4 regions of the Candidatus Sororendozoicomonas aggregata genome follow, and region 1 is predicted to be linked to each of the others. Evidence: predicted binding sites of a transcription regulator. Region 1 holds the regulator's gene; each other region holds the start of a gene.

Region 1 (4,586 bases):
ATGCGAATTGTGGCGGAAACGCCTCACTTAATCATACGCACCTGGCAGGAATCTGACCTCCCTGATTACGCAGAACTTTTGGGGGATTCGATTGAGTCAACACGTTACAGTGAGCAGGGGCCTGATAGTCGTGCTGAAACAGATTTATGGCGATATCAGCTGGAGCAGGATGCTCATGGGTGGTCAAGGTGGGCTGTGGTTTATAAAGAAACCAATGAATTTATTGGCTATTGTGGTTTTGCTCCCTATCACCACGATGTGGAAATCAGTTGGCGCTTTCTGCCGGATTTTCGAGGCAAAGGGCTGGTCATTGAAGCCATTGAAGCGTTGGCTAAAGTGGGTTTTGAAACCCTGGGATTTGATAAGATCATTTCTTTTACCAGCCCCGATAACCTGGTTACCCAAGGTATTATGAAACAGGTGGGCATGACATTAGACCGTATTGAAGGCTGGAGCAGCTTTACTATTGCCAGATACAGCCTTTCCAAAGATTCGTCACCGGGAACACTCAGGTAGCCGCCCGGTTTCACCCTATTACCAATCTCACAGTAGTATTTAAGACTCATAATATTGGACGATAGTCGTTCACAAGGTGCTTAGCAACTTTATTCTGCTGCTGGGAAAGTGGCAGGTAAACCGGCTCCCTTTACCTGGAAAACTTTTAATACTCAGCGTTGCGTCATGCCTTAGCAATACATGCTTAACAATAGCCAGGCCAAGCCCGGTCCCCCCGGTACACAGACTTCGCCCTTTATCAATGCGATAAAAACGCTCAGTCAAGCGGGGGATATGGACAGGCTCAATACCCACACCGTCATCTTCAACAACCACTTTTCCTCCCTGCTTGGTCTTCTTGAACCTGATTTGAATACGCCCACCTGCCGGGGTATACCTCACAGCATTAAAGGCCAGATTGGATAAAGCGCTTCGTAGCTCGTTTTTATTACCTTCTATACATACACCGGACTCACAATCTAATGAGATCTGGTGCTGATGCTCACCACTTAATGACTGCGTGTCAGTGACTATTTTTTCCAGTAGTGATTTCAAGTCAACAGGCTCTGGATGGTCATTAGCAACGGATTCAAGCCGTGATAACAATAAAAGGTCAGCAACCAGGTTTTGCATACGTTGTGACTGTTCGTCCATGCGAAGGAGCGCTTTTCTCCACATGGGAGGGACATCGGCTTGCTCTTCTGACGCATCAATCAATGTTTCCAGGTAACCTGCAATGACTGTCAGTGGTGTACGCAACTCATGAGAAACATTGGCGACAAAGTCCTTTCTCATAATTTCCAGTTGGTTTAATCGGGTGATATCCCGAATAAGCAACAGCCGGTTACCAGCACCGTACAGGGTGGTATTAACCTGAAGATCCCTGTCGCCTTTTCCCGGAGAGGTGATTTCAATCGCTTCTTTATGAGCGTGTTTATTAATGTGCTCAGTAAACAAGGGGTCGCGCACCAGGTTAGTGATAAGCTGTCCTTGATCATCCGGTGATTTCAGCGCTAAAAAATCTTCAGCGGCCCGATTCCACCACTCCAGGTTGCCAAAACGATCCAGCATGACGATCCCGTCATCCAGTGCGGCAGTGGATTCCTGGATGCGTTCAACCACTTCCTTTAACCGATCCCGGGAGCTTCTGCGGTATTTTTGTACGCGGTAAATACCATCAAAAATAGCCCCCCAAAGGCCATGACTTTCAGGAGGGTCAAGCTCTTTTATGGCCGCTTGTTCAAGCCACCTTAGCAGATGGACTATGCGCGCCAGGGACCAGACCAACATCAATGCCAGCGCGCCTGTGACGCCAAGCAAACCCTGACCAAAACAATAACCCAGGCTAAAACCAGCGATCAGCCCCATGAAAACACGAATAAATAACGTTGATGCAGGGTAGATTGACACGTCAGACAACTCTTAGACTTTCGTTGAAAACCGGTACCCTGTTCCTCTGACCGTTTGAACAAAGCCTTCGTAGTCTTTTCCCAGGGCTTTTCTGAGACGGCGGATATGAACGTCAACAGTGCGTTCCTCAACATACACGTTGCCCCCCCATACCTGGTCAAGCAACTGACTTCTTGAATAGGCTCTTTCCTGGTGAGTCAGGAAAAATTGCAGCAGGCGGTATTCAGTAGGGCCTATCTCGGCAGGCGCGCCATTAACAGAAACACGATGGCTGACAGGGTCAAGTTCCAGTCCCTGGATAACAATTGCTGACTGGTCACTATTACTCAGTGCCCTGCGCAGTACGGCTTTTAAGCGCGCAACCAACTCACGGGGTGAAAAGGGTTTGGTAATATAATCATCAGCCCCGGTTTCAAGCCCCCTGATTTTATGATCCTCCTCTCCCTTGGCGGTCAACATGACAATGGGAATTTCCGCCGTCATTTCATCCCGCTTTAAGCGTCGCGCAAACTCGATACCTGAGATATTAGGCATCATCCAATCCAGTAAAATCAAATCAGGTTTCTGGTCAACCACTTTAGCATGGGCTTCACTCGCATCAGCGGCTTCAATGCACTCAAAGCCAGCCATCTTCAGGGTGAGACACACCATTTCACGGATAGCTGATTCGTCATCAACAACGAGGATGGTTTTTGCTGACATATCGTTTGCCTGTTAGCCATTGGTTTAAGTTAGAGGGTGTGTCATAAGCGGTCTTATTGTTTGCCCTCTGCTACCGCATCTCCCATTATTTTATTCAGGTTACGGTGCGGCCTCATGAGCTGTTTTGTCTTTTGCCTGGTCGCTTTTCAGACCCATCTAATGCAGACCGCAATAGTAGCATGACTTTTAAGACTGCTTCTGAGTTACTGAGTCCGTCGAGAGCCTGCGATATTATTACAGCCTTGAAATGTTACAAAAAGATTAAACTATAATTCTATTTAACATCATACGCCCAGGACTATTCCAAGAAAGATAATAGCCCCAATCCAATGATTATTTAAAAACGCCTTGAAACAGGCGTCCCGTTCGCGCCGGGCCGTGATGCTTTGTTGGTAAAAAAAAAGGGCGGAGGCTGCAACCAGTGCCAGATAATAGAATAGCCCTAACGTCAGTTTAACCCCCAGTACAATCAGTACCAGTAAAAACATTCCCTGCAATAGAGCAATGACACGAGTATCCCATTTGCCCAGTAAAATCGCTGTCGATTTAATGCCAATGCTGACGTCATCATCACGATCGACCATTGCGTACTGCGTATCATAGGCCACTGTCCATAACAGGTTGGCCACAAACAGGAGCCAGGTTTCCATAACTAAAGAACCACTTTCAGCGGCGTAGGCCATGGGAACGGACCAACCAAACGCCGCGCCAAGCACCACCTGCGGTAAATGAGTATAACGCTTTGCAAAAGGGTAGATAGTCGCTAACAACAGGCCGATCAATGATAAGCCAATAGTGAGCGGATTGGTGGTCAGTACCAGCAAAAAAGCCGGAAACACCAGAGCGGCAAAGTACGCCAGTGCCTGTTTTTCAGAAATACGCCCGGTTGCCAGTGGCCTGTCCGCGGTTCGTTTCACAAAGCCATCCACATGACGGTCAGCATAATCATTAATGACACATCCTGCACAGCGCATTAAAATCACGCCTGAAACAAATACCACAAGGTTGTGAAGGTGGGGCACGCCCCCGGCAGAAAGCCACAGAGACCATAAGGTAGGCCACAATAGCAGGTAAATGCCAATGGGCCTGTCCAAGCGGGTCAGGGCTATAAAATCCTTGAGAACAGTTGTATTCAATCGACTCATCCTGGTTATAAGCACTATGGAGCCTGTCGGACTTATGCTTTCGAGCATAAAATTCAGTAGGGCGAGTCAGAATTTTCGATCAATTTGCGCGAATAGTTGACCTATTTAAGCAAATTGATCGGAAATTCTGGCCGCGCTTTCTGGATTTCAGGCCGAAATTGTCTGAAGTCCGACAGGCTCCTATGTTAAGGGGTGAAGGATTTTACCGGCTCAGTTAGAAAAACCTCACACACACACAGGGGCGCGCCATTGAGAAAGAAAAGAGAGCGTCGCCCCCACACACTCTCTGAGAGGTTATCTTCTGCCATGAACTCAGCAAACTGACTGGCAGGCATGCAGCACAGTTCAATGGCACCCCGGCGGAGTTCTTTATTAGCGAAGAGAAAAGCACCCAAGGGCTTTTCCCCGAGTGTCAATAACCGCTGGTTGCCATTCTCCACCGTTGTCATAGGCAGAATGCTGCGGGCAAAGACACGGGGCTTGCCTTCACACACCAGTAATACTTCCCGGATACTCGCATCGTTACCCGCCGCACCTAAAAAATGACGCTCATCTTTAGTGGGCACACCCTTGTCCTGATGCAATACGTGTACGGCAAAGTCATTGCGGTGCGCTTGCTTCAGGCGCTCTGTGAGTGATCCTTCATCCAGTAACCATTCTTTCAGTGGGCTGGAGATATCAGCAGCTATACTGTGCGCAGGCAACCAGGGCATACTTTCATAATAATTGATAGGCATTCAGACGGACATTCCATAAAAAAGTGGTGCAGCTAAAAGGGAAGTTGGCACCATTCCAGTTAACTGCAGTACACTGCGATTTTATCAGAAAATCTGT
Region 2 (4,586 bases), on a different contig from region 1:
GCAAAAGAAAATATAGATCACCTATTAAACGATATTGACCGTATATCGAATGATTCATCAGAAAAAAGCATCAGTGACTTTGATGAAGTGCTTGGTAATGTGAAGAACGTGATACAAGAAGGATTATTTACTACATTAAAGCAAATTAACCTTGCTGATATGCAGGTTAATACGGCAGGTACTGACGGTGCGGGCGCAGACTTTTTTAAAGCTATCTACTTGATCAACTCAGGGAATCCCTCTCTTCCCCCAACGAAGACGTCAGCAAGACCTTCAGCATTAAACTGGCTCGGCAAGGGCGATAAAAACAAAAACTTCAGGCCCTATATCAATAAAAACGGAAAGGATGAAAACAAGAATGCTTTATTTTATATGGCCGCTGATGAATCAAGAGTGAAAGCTGATTTTGACCACCCTGGATCCTTCCCCGTCCACTTTCCTGAAGAGTTGGAAAAAAGCGTTAAAAAATTTATCGCTACAAAAACGCACAGCGATGAGGTGTTCATTGAGACTGAGAGCATGAGAAAGACAATAGAGGAAGTAAGCGGCGATATTGAGGAGGCTTTGCTAGAGGAACATAAAAAATACCTGGATGGAACTGTTCAGCCCAGGCTTATTCAGGAAAAAGATCTAATGGCGAGGCAGCATCAGCTCAGGCAGGAGCCTCCATCACCGCTTGAGGTATAGTTGTACCAATGGTCTAAATGCACAATCGCGCTGATAACCTGATTATCAGCCAGTCCTGCAAAGAAACGCCACGCAATAGCAGGCTTTATTCGTCATTTTTCCTGTTTTGATGTACTCATATCCGGCTGTATCGTTGTCGTAATTGCTGACGAACTACGTCGGCCACTGTATTGAGCACAAACGTCACTACAAAAAGCATCAGCGCTGATAAAAATAATATTCTGTAATGACTACTGCCCACGGCGGCTTCAGGTATTTCTATTGCGATATTTGCTGCCATTGCGCGCATTCCATCAAACATACTGGCGTCCATAATCGGCGTATTGCCAGCGGCTATCAGTACAATCATTGTTTCACCAATGGCTCTGCCAAACCCAATCATAACACCGGAAAAAATGCCTGGGCTGGCTGTCAGTAATACAACGCGTGTCAGTGTCTGCCAGGGGGTTGCCCCCAGCGCCAGGGAGCCATCACTCAGGTTTTTGGGTACACTGAAAATAGCATCATCAGCAATGGAGAAAATGGTGGGTATGACTGCAAACCCCATGGCGATGCCAACCACCAGTGCATTGCGTTGTTCATAGGGAATGCCGAGGGTGTGGGTTAGCCATTGTTTCAGATCACCCTCAAACAGCCAGTTTTCAATAACACCGCCACATTTAATAGCAACCAGGCTCACTACTAGCACTACGGGTATTAAGATCAGGACATGCCATCCGTCAGGTGTTCTGGCGTGTCGTTGTTTTAAAAAACTGTCCCACATAAAAGCAAATAAAATAATACCCAGCGGGACAAACAGCAGTAAGGAAAGGAAGCTAGCGAGGTGCTTTTCCATCAAGGGGGCCAGCCAGATACCGGCTAGAAAGCCCAGAATAACGGTGGGCAAGGCTTCCATTAATTCAATGGTAGGCTTGACTTTTCGCCGAAAGCCAGGGGGCATAAAGTAGGCCGTATATATTGCCGAGCCAATAGCCAGGGGGATAGCAAACAATAGGGTATACAGCGCAGCCTTAAAAGTGCCCAAGGCCAGGGGTGTTAAACTAAATTTGGGTTCAAAATCAGTATTTGCAGCAGACGACTGCCATACGTATTCAGGCTCAGGATACAGTTCATACCATACTTTTTGCCAAAGGGCAGGCAAAGCTGCTTCAGGGTATGGGTTAGTTAATTGATAGAGGGAGACTTCATTGTCTGTACCCAAGAGTATGGTACTGTCATCAGGGGAGAGAGCAAGTTGCTCTATAGGTTTCTCAGCCAGTTTTTGGTTGAGCAGGCTATGGGGTGACGTTGTGTAAAATACCCCCAGCGTCCCTTGGGAGTCCGCGGCAATAAACCCCTTACTGTTTTGTTCAGGCACAATGTGGGTAATGGGGTGAGTGCCCAGTACAAACTGCCTTACCTTTGTGAAAGTGCGATCTTGCTGTTTTCTGACTAGAAACCATTGTGACAGTGTGCCACTTTCATTGCCTGCAATAAGTGATACTCCGCCAAGTAGCAGGGCTATCTGAGTAATCTTCTTATTATTTTCACTGAGTCTTACGGTTGAGTGGCGTTTTGGTTGGTTGATGTCGGCAATATCAAAGAGCGTCAGCTGGTTATTGTTGCTGAGGCTGTAGAGCCATTGCTGATCAGTGCTAATCAGTAGTTTCCTTATGGAACCGGAAACTGAACTCAGAGGCAGGGTAACCTTCCCTTGAGAGAAGGTAACATTGCTGGTTTGGTTATTTTTTTTGTGGTTTATATGCAAGAGGTGGACACCCTCGGAAGTGGCAGATGCTAAAACGAGTTGTCGGGAATTAGCCCTAATAGCCAGTGTTTTCAGAGGTGCTCCTGAGGCAGGAAGAAAAGGTTTTTTTCCGTACGGGTATTGAATCGCTGGTATTGTAACTTGTCTGTTTTTTTGCCCTCGGTCACTGAATTGAATCTTGAAAACCAGAGCTCTACCGTCAGAAAGAGCGGCAGCAAACAACCCGTTCTCGGTGTTCTCGCGGGTGATGGAGGTGATGGTTATTGTGTTGGGCAGCGCTAACTGCAGTGACTGTGAGGCTGGATGTCTGGTAGGCATCGCATCAAAAGATACCTTACCATAGGCGTCTATGCGAAAAACCAGGTTGGTTTTTGTATTCACGCCAGAATAAAGAATAGGAGTCACCTGAAAGGGCGTAGAGTAATGCGCTTGTTGATGAACGCTTGCCCTTTGGAATAATGGCATAACTTCATGCAGCAAATAAAAGAAAATCAGTAACGTTGCTGCTATGACACTCAAGCCGCCAGCTGCAACCCCCCACTTTACTGTCAGGTCTTTAGCCCGGCGAAATAGCGGATACCATGCTGGCGTGCGCACAGGTGGCGGCTTTGACGTGCTTTTATGCAGAGGCTTTAAATACATGGCGTGTAATAGCTGTCTTCTCTGCCAGCGCTCTTTTTTGAAGTCACTGTTATGACCTGCATGACTGAGCGTGAAAGTAGGTGCTTGGGTGAAAAATGGAACGGGGTTGTCACTCTAGGCAAAAAATATGACAAAAGGGTTACATTTCAGAGATTTCTCACAACAGTCATGATAACTGAATAGCCGTGGTCTTTTTCAGGAACTGTTCTGAAATAATAACCTCTTTTTCAGGTTCCTAATGTCAATAGAACCTGACATGTCATCAGGCGCTGAGGGAGTGGGTATCGCTAAGGTCGCGTAAATGCTCTGCTGCCTTCTCGGGAGTCAGGCCCCTTTGGGTTTCAGCCAGCATCTCAAAGCCCGTTGTAAACTTACAGACCGATGTGTAGTTCAGCAGCGGTGGATAAAAGTGAGCATGGAGTTGCCAGTGTGAGTCAGTACTCCTTCCATAAGGTGCACCGTGCCAGCCCATTGAGTAAGGGAATGGGGCTTCAAACAGGTTGTCGTATTTGGTGGTTAGCTGTTTAAGAGTAATGGCCAGTGACTGGCGTTCTTTGCGTTTTAGTTCTGGTAACCTCAGAACAGGACGTTTGGGTAACAGCATTGTTTCAAATGGCCAGGCTGCCCAGTGAGGCACCACCGCTAGCCAGTGATCATTCTCGGTTACGATACGCTCACCGGATTGTAATTCCCGCCTGGCGTACTCAATTAACATAGTGGTGTTGTGTGTGGACTGCCATTGTTTTTGCTGACTGTCTTCTGTTTGTACTTCGCTGGGTAAAAAATCTGTGGCCCAGACCTGACCGTGGGGGTGTCGGGTTGAGCAGCCTCTGGCTGACGCTTTATTTTCGAACACTTGAACCCACTGGTAATCTTTTCCTAATAAAACGGTTTGCTCTATCCAGGTATCCACCACGCGTTGAATTTCAATGGGGGTGAGTGTAGACAAGGTTTTATGGTGCTCTGGCGAATAGCAAATCACGCGAGCCGTCCCTCGGGCAGGAGCGATCAGGAAAAGGTTATCTTTATCGCCGGGTACAGGCGTGTTATCGAGCAAGGCAGGAAAGTCATCAGGAAATACCTGTGTATCGGTATAGTCAGGATTTTTGTTGCCGTCCATGCGCGTATTGCCGGGACATAGGTGGCACGAATGGTCATAGGGGGTTCCAGGTTTGGCGTGGATCTTTTCTACCTTTCCTTGCCAGGGGGGCTTTGCGCATTGAGGTGATACCAGTACCCAGCGGCCAGTGAGGGGATTGTAGCGGCGGTGTGGGTGATCTTTTGGATTAACGTTTGAATAATGCATGCCGGACTCCTGAGGATCTGAGTAACGGAGGTTACGATAAACTGTTTAGACCAGGGGTTACTGCCAGACAAGAAAGTGACCGGAATAATGCTGTTCCATCAGGGAGGGGAGAAGATTACTCTTCACCCGCTAAAGGGTCTTCGTCTTCGTATAGGAGCCACTGATCCAACTTACTTCCCAGTTCATCAACACCGGTTTTCTTGA
Region 3 (4,586 bases), on a different contig from region 1:
GATAACTATCAAAGGCACTTGCTAACACATGGCGGTGTTGAACCTTCTTTCAGCTGCCCCTTCTGTAAGAGAAAATTTATACGGTTAGACCATTTCACCTCGCACCAGAAATTCCGTCACGGTATTAAACCTTACCAATGTCCCACCTGTGGGGAAGATTTTTGGTATAAGAAATATTTCAACAACCACATGAAAGCGAACAACTGTTTACCTGATAATTCCAGCTCCGTAGAGTCAGGCACAGAGCCGCTATCCGATGGAAGGGTCGCCATCCGAACAACCCATACACTGACAATGGGTTCTAATTTTGCTACCAAGGTATCTTGCATAACAACCCCAACGACCAGTACCACCGTCACTATGCAGCAGCATCCGGGGGCAATCGTTACAACGGTTAAGCGAGAACAATCAGCCACTGCTGCTACGAATGTCAACCCGGGACTTAAAGACCCTGAGGTTGACCCTATGTGGCCGCAGTTCGATGAAGAAAATAATGATAGTTCGACAACATCTATTTTTTATACAGGCCATACAGGCACAGATGGCATAGGTTTTGACCCGGAAAATAACTTTCCCGACAAGCCTTACATACCTGGCATACCTGGCATATCGGATTAATCTGAGGCACCTCTTCTGGACACCTCAGCGTGATAAATAAGCGCGATAAATAGACGACTGATGAATAATAACCACCACAAAAGCATTCACGGAGCAGGCGCTTAAACTGGCTGATTGAAAATCCCCCCTGGAGAGTCCCGGTGCGGTTTTGTCGCATCCAGGTCAACAAGACGGGAGGGAGCATCCTTTGGATACAAATAGACTGCGAGGAAATAGAAATACTTCCAGTCGTGGGCTATTTCCGTTTTTTATACTGGTTTTTTCGAATCACAAAGGTATCGCTTCACACCTCGGAAGCTCAGGCTATAGTGTAATCAGGGCAATAGCGTAATAGCTTTAAAGCTGACTATCAGCGTGCAACAGGGCAATGATGACCTCATCGTGACAACCGAATGCGCACCGATTCCCCAGAACCCATTAAGAGCACCTTTTATAAGAGCGCCTTTTAAATGCTAAAAATAATGACCGCAACTGTTTTTATTGTATGTAGTATCAGTAACGCTGCCGCAGATGTTATAAATATTTATGCCCATAGAGGTTTTAGATCTATTTCGCCAGAAAATACGCTACCTGCTTACACTGCGGCTATGCGTATTGGTGTAGATGTTATTGATATGGATATAAATATGACGAAAGATAAAATTCTGGTTATACGACATGATTTAACATTAAACCCAGATATGACAAAAGATGAAGACGGCAACTGGATAACAGAAAAAACCGCAATAAAAGACCTGACTTTAGCACAAATAAAAAAATATACCGTGGGTCATCTGAAACCAGGCTCTGCAACCGCAAAGATGTACCCTAATCATGTTGGTATGGATAATGTTCATATACCAACACTAGAGGAGGTTATTCACTATGTTAAAGCAAGTGCTGGCAAAAGAATTCGCCTGCAAATAGAAATAAAGACTAATCCATATAAACCCGAAGAAAGCTGGACAGCACAAGAAATGGCTGAAGCGTTAAATAAGCTGTTAGTCAGAACCGGGGTGACTGATAATGTCGAAGTCCAATCTTGTGAATGGCAAGCCCTGGTATATTTACAAAAATTAAACCCTGACATTAAAACAGCCTATCTAACTGACCATACAACAGAACCAATGAATGCCCAGCAGGCAGAGCAGATGAGTGACTACCAGAAATGGACAGCCCCCCTTGACCCTAAAGACTATAACTATAATTACCCTCTGATGGTCAAAACATTAGGCGGGACATTTTGGGAGCCTTTTGAAACAGACTTAACAAAAAAAGACCTGGATGAAGCGCATAAATTAGGCGTCAAAGTGGTAACATGGGCATGGACTGAAAATGAAGGCACAGACTTTAACTATAAAGTTGCCAACAAATTAATTGATTGGCGAGTTGATGGTATTATAACGGATAGACCTGATATTCTCAGAGGTTTGGAAGCAGCAAAAGGACTCGATTTACCCCCTGCCTACCCGGATCTGCCGTATTCTAAAAATAATTAAAAAATTATCAAAAAAGTCGCTTGTTTCTGCTATGCGTCAAGATCATGGGGGCATATTGCACAATCAGCACTGGCAACTAAAGCAAATCTTTTTAAAGCGACTATAATGTTGATTTCTGGATTCAAAGGCGGTTTAACTCATTATGTCTGGCTGCGGGTGAGTCCCTTTTTGATGTTGTGCGCATCGAAAGGTCACAAGGCAGAATTGTGTTTTTAGTGGGAGGCTCCTAGTCAGCATAGTTGGTCGGTTTGAAATCAACGCTTAAATGTTGATGGCAATCGTAAAACTAAAGTACATTTTTCAGAAGAGGAGACAGGGTACCTTAGTGGACAGGCTATTTTTTATTAATAAGCGACCCTGATTATACTTGAGTAAATTTCTTTTATTACTGTTTTTGGTTTGTCAAATAGCTGTTGCTGGTGAAGGTTGTGAAGATAAAATAAGTTTTACTGATTGCAAAATCAGTGGAGGTTACTTGTATTGCAAGCTACAAGGGAGAGTTGAAAGGGTAGATTTAGAAGAGTTTAAAAACTGGCTTGTTAATCAACTGGAAATAAATACAACCTATTCAATTGTTGGCATTGATAATGGAGAAACATCAACTTACTGTGTGCTCGATAGTGAACTGGGAACGGGCAGAGCTGTTGGGGCTGTCCTCAATAGTGGCCTCACGGGTTGCCACGGGGCAAGTGTACTGACAGAAGATGAAAAAGGCCATTTTCAATGTGAGGTGGTTTCGTCAACGTTTAATAATGACGATGAAAGAGAGCCTTCACCTGATGAAAAGCTGTCGCAACAGGAGTCGCAACAAGAAAAGAGCAGTCACTCGAACGTTTTTTGTTTATGTGACCATTGCAACACAACTTTTCTATCCTTAGATGCCTATAATGAACACAACGTCCAATGTAGAAAAAGTAGAAAAAGAAAAAGTCCTGAACCCGGTAAAAAAAAGCGCCATACGTGCGACCAGTGCAAAAAGTCATTCACTACGCAAAGTAATATGAAGGCACACCAAAGAAGAGCCCATAAGGGTCGTCGATATTCCTGCACTGAGCCTGGGTGTAAAAAGCAATTTACTCAGCTTGCTCACCTGGAAAGACACATAAAAAACATCCATTGGGGGATAAAACATACTTGCGATAAGTGTAATAAGTCATTCACTACAGAAGATTATCTGAAAAATCACCAAAAAAACGTCATCCACCAGCCCTCTGAGCAGATAAAATATGCCTGCCCTGAACGTGGGTGTAATGATTTATTCACTACGACCGCAAGCATGAGAAGGCACCAACAACGCGCCCATAATATCTGCATTTTACCAGGGTGTTTTCAGTCATTCAGAACGGCTAGTGAGCTGAAAAGACACCGGGACAGTGTCCATCAGGGGATGTGATACACCCTACTCACTCGTGGTGTAATAAGTCGTCCACTCAAATCGGTAATATGAGAAAACACCAAAAGAAACGCGCCTGTCCACGAGAATAATCGGAATGTCACTCCTGTTGTTATAACAAACAACTGAATGAATACTGCTGGCATGGAAGGGTTTTGCAGACCAATAGCCGAAAAATAGCGTATTTGCAGGGGTTCTTATTGCGTGACGTTACACAAACATTCCATACTCTTTTCATCGTTGGGTATTATTTGTAAGCCCTGGTAACGTTTTTTGTCTCTGATAAATACTTTTGTATAAAAAACCTGATAAAAATTGATGGCATAATGAGAAAAAATGACTACTCTACCTATTCGAGCAAAGCTATGTATAGAAAATGTGGAGTGAAACAAGTGAAACAAATCAACAATACAATGATTATAGTACTGTGTAGTTTTTTATGTTTCTTTACAGAGTGGGCATTATCCGATCCTTCTGTTAAGACGATCAAAATTACCGGGCAAGCTATCGATTCTCAAGCTATATCATCTAACCTGCCATCTATTAGCACTGTGGATTTAAGTGATCTTTCAGGCAAACAGAATGAATGGCTATATTGTACTTTTACTGATCAAGATGACAAAAAAATAAGAGAGATTGAGACAAAACCCTTGCATGAAGACTTTGAAGCGCTATTTTCTGAATTCGCAAAAAATCAATCATTCAGTGATTCATCCTGGTGTACCAGAATGGGTGTCAGCCGAAGCATATATAACCTGTCACAAAAAGAATTTAAAAAGGTTGATATTAATATTGGTCTGAAAGATGAAAAGGGAAGGGCAATAAGTGAAACCGTTTTAAGACCAGTTATTGAGGGTTTTTTAAAAGAGATTATCACAACAAAATTTTACTCAAATGCTTTTGAGCAGGTGAAAAGCATTGCGAAACAGTGTCTCCCTCGGGAAGCGATTCCCGATGAATTAATTCAGTTAGAAATCTTTGGACCAATCGGAGGTCTTGCCCTGGGTTTAATTCATACAGACGGTGTTGGCAGAGATAGTTTCTTGGGCCAGGTTTTTTTGGCGACAGATCACCCTACCACAATATTTCCCTTTATT
Region 4 (4,586 bases), on a different contig from region 1:
GGGCAACAGACAACAATATACCTGTGATAATCCCAGGCCCTGCCGCACGATAGCATAGCCTGGTGATAACACGCCAGCGCGGAGCACCAAGGCCACTGCCTGCTTCTTTCAAGGTTTTAGGTACCAGATTCAGCATCTCTTCTGTGGTGCTGACAATAACGGGCAACGCCAGAATTGCCAGTGCCGTGGCACCTGCCCAGCCTGAAAAACCACCGGTTGTCACTACCACCAGTTTGTAGACAAACAAACCCACCAGAATAGACGGAGCGCTCATCAAAATTCCATTTAAAAAACGCAGGGCTTCGGCAACTTTGGAGCGCTGGCCAGACTCGGCCAACCATGTACCAGCGAGCACGCCCAAAGGGGCCGCAATGGCAATACCCAGCGCGGTGAGCATCAGGCTGCCCACAATGGCATTTTTCAACCCGCCATGGCTACCCGGCCCTGGTGTTAATTCAGTGAAGATATGCGTCCCCATACCCGCCAAACCTTTGCCCACCAGCGCGTACAAAATACTGGCAAGAACACTGAGACCAAATAGCGCGCAAGCCAGGCAGAAGCCTTTAAAAGCCAGGTCCTTCAGCTTTCTGACCGACATCATGATGACTTCCTCAACAGCAAACGGGCTATACCCATGACAATAAAGGTCAGAATAAACAATACCAGCCCCAAGCTAATCAGCGATGAAATATGCATGGCATTAGTGGCTTCATTAAACTGTTGGGCAATGGTTGACGATATTGAGCTGGCAGGCATAAACAATGACGTTTCAATCCGGTTAGCGCCACCTATCACAAAAGCCACGGCCATGGTCTCACCCAGGGCACGGCCAAGCCCCAAAATACCTGCGCCGACGGCTGCATTTTTAATACTGGGCAACAATACCCGTTTAATCACTTCATAGGGTGTGGCTCCCACACCGTAAGCGGCTTCGCGCACCACGTTGGGGATGGTCTTTAAGGCATCCCGTGTTAACGCAGTGATAATAGGTAGAATCATAAAGGCCAGAATAATGCCAGCAGTCAGTAGTCCAATACCAATGGGTGGGCCGTCAAACCAGGGGCCGATCAGAGGAAGATCCACCAGATTTTCCAGAGCCCAGAACTGAAAACCTTGTGAAAACCAGGGCGCAAAAACAAACAGTCCCCACATGCCGTATATAATACTGGGTACAGCAGCCAGTAACTCTATGGCCATACCCACTGGGCGGCTGATCCACCGTGGTGCCAGTTCCGCCAGAAAAATTGCTGTCCCGAGTCCAACAGGAATGGCAATCATAATGGCAACCAGGGATGATACTAGCGTTCCATAAATGGCTGAGGCTGCACCAAACTGGCTATTAACAGGGTCCCAGACATTACTGAAAATAAAACCCGGGCCAAACTCAACCAGCGCTTGCCAACCGCCATCTATCAGCGACAAAATAATGCCGATCAACACCAGAAATATGAGTATGGCGCTGGACAAACTCAGCTTGTGAAAAATTGAGTCGCCATTAACAGCGCGAGGCATCGTTAGTGCAATCATAATTATGAGAACAACAGCGAACCGAAACGCTTCGATTCACTGTCTTAAGTGCTTCTCCGATCAATATCTCGAAGGCATAAGCCGCATCACTGCCACTTACGCCTGCCCAATGTCGTTATTTAATGAAGGTTTTACCGTTGGTGGTCAGGGCCTCTTTCCAGAGATTTTTTACCAGATTCACCACACTATCAGGCATGGGGATGTAATCCAGATCCTGGGCATACTGATCACCATGCTCGTAACTCCACTTAAAGAAGTCGACAATTTGCTGGGCTTTTTTCGGATCAGCCTGTTCCTTGTGCATCAGGATAAACGTCGCGGCTGTCATCGGCCAGGAGTCAGCACCAGGCTGGTTGTTCAGCAAGAGCCGGAAGCCTGGCGCATTCGCCCAGTCAGCATTCGCCGCAGCTGCCTGAAAAGTTTCTATGGAAGGCTGCAGGAACTTGCCTTCAGCACTGGCCATCTGTGTGTGGGTAAGCCCGTTTTGCTTGGCAAAGGCATACTCCACGTAGCCAATGGAGTGAGGGGTCCGGTTGACAAAGTTAGCTACACCCGCATTACCACTACCACCGATAGTGGTGGCCTTTTCCGGCCAGGCAATATCGGTATTTCTACCAACATTTTTTTTCCATTCAGGGCTAACCTGACTCAGGTAATCGGTAAAGTTGTACGTGGTGCCAGAGCCATCAGAGCGGTGAATGACATAAATGGACTGATCTGGCAAATCAAGGTCTGGATTCAACGCTACCAGCTGTGGGTCATTCCATTTTTTAATGTTACCCAGGTAAATATCTGCCAGTGTCTTGCCATTAAGTTTCATGGCACCTGGCTTAACACCCGGTATATTGACCACAGGAACAATGGCACCCATCACGACAGGAAACTGAATCATACCTTCTTTGTTCAGCTCTTCCTGCTCCAATGGTGCGTCACTGGCACCAAAATCCACTGTTTTCGCGGTAATCTGGCGAATACCCCCACCAGAACCAATGGCCTGATAATTAACGCGAATACCCGTTTCTTCCTGGTACTTCTCGGCCCACTTGGAATAAATGGGGTGAGGAAAGCTCGCCCCCGCCCCATGAATGGTATCATCCTCAGCGCTGGCCGAAAAAGACGCTGCCATAACAAGTGAGCTCATCAAAATAGACTTCAGTAATTTCAAGCTATGTCTCCCCCAGAAAAGCTGAGATATCGTGCAATTCAAATAGTGTGATGACAATGAGAATAGGCAGATAATATTGCAGTAATATTACAGCGATATTGGGGTTTTATTACAGAAACCACTATAAATGGTTTTCATCTATAACCTCAGTAATGGAATAGCGTCTCAAACGTTATATTCATCGTCTTTTTAACTACCGCAGGCGCTGACAAGCTGAACGCCAACCCTGCGTTGCGACGCCTGTCAATAACAGACTTTACTCACCTTTTCGCCTGTTCTAGGAGCCTGACCGAGAATAGCGCCCGTAGCGAGGATTACGAGAAATTTTTAGACCAATTTATCGCAACCGCAGTAGGGTAGTCTATTCTCGGACAGGCTCCTAAGGTCCCGTTTGTCAGCTCATTACAGTAGTTAGAAAAAACTATTGGCATAAGTTGCAAATATCAGAATCATCTACCAAGCTTGAGTCAACTGGCCCACCACTCCAGTGAAACCCCTTCGCAGAAGTGAAACCACCGTAACAGTTGTGGAACCAGTCCTAAAGCCATTTAAAGGTCATACTGTGCGTAGTCTTTTGAGATGGTTTTTCAGAAGTCAAATCTGGAGTCAATACTATGCGACGCATCATTTATTTAATATTCACCACTTTATTATTTTCTATCCCACCTGCCTTCGCCGACTTTACTGTTAAAAATAATTCCGGTCAGAGTGTGCAGATTAAACTCTTTGTTTTTTCTGGCTTTGAAGAGTATCCGCTGGCATTTAACGTCGCCGCTAACAGTCAGCAAACCCTGGGTGCATCTGACGCTTATGCGGTCTCGATTGACACCCAGTTTCAGGGTAAAAAACTTAGCTTTTTTCCATGGAAAGGACCTATCCGCTCCAGAGACGTATTCAAAGACTTTGTCTTAACCATCGATCAAAGTGGGAAAATCTCCCAATGCACTTTCAAGCCTGATCCAAAGTATAACGGCTGTGAGACGATGAAGGCAGGCGGGGCAGGTGGCAGCTGCGATCCAAACGCTAAATATAATCCTTACGAGTCACCGTATCTTTACCCATGTGATTACACACCCGCCGCCCGGGTAAGCAAATAAACTACAAAGCACAGAAGCCAGTCAACAACCCACTGATATTGGACTTGTGTTGATCGACCAATGGTTCCTTCAGGAAGTCAGAAAGGCCATTGGCCATTGGTGTAACAGTGAACGTGTGCTGCTCTTAACCCCACGAGTAACCCCACGAGCCAATCTCATTGTTTTATCCGGAAAAAACACCACAAGGATCTACCGGTTAGTCAATACACATCCCAAACCACTTCATGACCTGCTCCTTCTTTTGCTTGAAAGCCTTCACAGACCCACACGCCTGGCGCGCAGATCATAGAGTCGCCCCGAAACACAAAAGGAATACGCTGTCGCAACCAAGGAGGCACCTGGTATTCCTGTAACCACCGCTTAACGGTTTTTCGCCCCTTACGACCGGCAACGGCAAGCTTCATAGCTGGATCAATAGCCATACGGTTTTTAATACACAGCGGCCCTGCTGGCAGGGCAACAGCTTGCCTGGTGCTGGTCATCAGCGCCTTTACACCTAAGCGCCCAAAGGTATCATCCAAAAGCACAAGCTCTTTCCGCCAGTCCCAGGAAACCTCTTTACATTGCTCAACAGGCGGATGTGGCTGAGCAGCCACCAGCATTCCCCGATAACGCCGAACCTCACACCCTGCCCAACACATTAACGGACTTGCCTCTTCTTTCGCCACTATTAATTCATCAAAGACACGCCCGAGCATTTCACGCCCCGGAATCGGGAGGGTTTGCTGCTTTAACCAATGGCGAATCACCTGCTGCCGAAGGGCAGCCTTCATGGTTTGTAGTTGAGATATGACTAA

Evidence for each region. Region 1 encodes PhoB, which activates phosphate uptake and scavenging genes when phosphate is short. Its sites were predicted from a motif close to TGTCATANNNNTGTCANA; they were not measured.
Region 2: a site for PhoB is predicted at 3,203-3,220, ahead of V4C51_RS02600 (ABC transporter permease subunit). Genes of this name have one in related genera too.
Region 3: a site for PhoB is predicted at 988-1,005, ahead of V4C51_RS12200 (glycerophosphodiester phosphodiesterase). Genes of this name have one in related genera too.
Region 4: a site for PhoB is predicted at 2,767-2,784, ahead of pstS (phosphate ABC transporter substrate-binding protein PstS). Genes of this name have one in related genera too.

The regions. Positions count from the first base shown of each region.
Region 1 covers NZ_JAVLSP010000025.1:19,981-24,566, forward strand. The annotation lists gene V4C51_RS06950 (GNAT family N-acetyltransferase) at 1-516, shown strand; gene phoR (phosphate regulon sensor histidine kinase PhoR) at 586-1,905, opposite strand; gene phoB (phosphate regulon transcriptional regulator PhoB) at 1,918-2,607, opposite strand; gene ubiA (4-hydroxybenzoate octaprenyltransferase) at 2,892-3,743, opposite strand; gene V4C51_RS06970 (chorismate--pyruvate lyase family protein) at 3,938-4,489, opposite strand.
Region 2 covers NZ_JAVLSP010000007.1:47,297-51,882, reverse strand. The annotation lists gene V4C51_RS02605 (hypothetical protein) at 1-687, shown strand, start outside; gene V4C51_RS02600 (ABC transporter permease subunit) at 803-3,076, opposite strand; gene V4C51_RS02595 (UDP-glucose--hexose-1-phosphate uridylyltransferase) at 3,339-4,382, opposite strand; gene yihA (ribosome biogenesis GTP-binding protein YihA/YsxC) at 4,498-4,586, opposite strand, start outside.
Region 3 covers NZ_JAVLSP010000064.1:150-4,735, forward strand. The annotation lists partial or broken gene V4C51_RS12195 (C2H2-type zinc finger protein) at 1-618, shown strand, start outside; gene V4C51_RS12200 (glycerophosphodiester phosphodiesterase) at 1,068-2,096, shown strand; gene V4C51_RS12205 (C2H2-type zinc finger protein) at 2,464-3,489, shown strand; gene V4C51_RS12210 (hypothetical protein) at 3,882-4,586, shown strand, end outside.
Region 4 covers NZ_JAVLSP010000073.1:10,497-15,082, forward strand. The annotation lists gene pstA (phosphate ABC transporter permease PstA) at 1-601, opposite strand, end outside; gene pstC (phosphate ABC transporter permease subunit PstC) at 598-1,512, opposite strand; gene pstS (phosphate ABC transporter substrate-binding protein PstS) at 1,643-2,668, opposite strand; gene V4C51_RS13105 (hypothetical protein) at 3,307-3,789, shown strand; gene tilS (tRNA lysidine(34) synthetase TilS) at 3,990-4,586, opposite strand, start outside.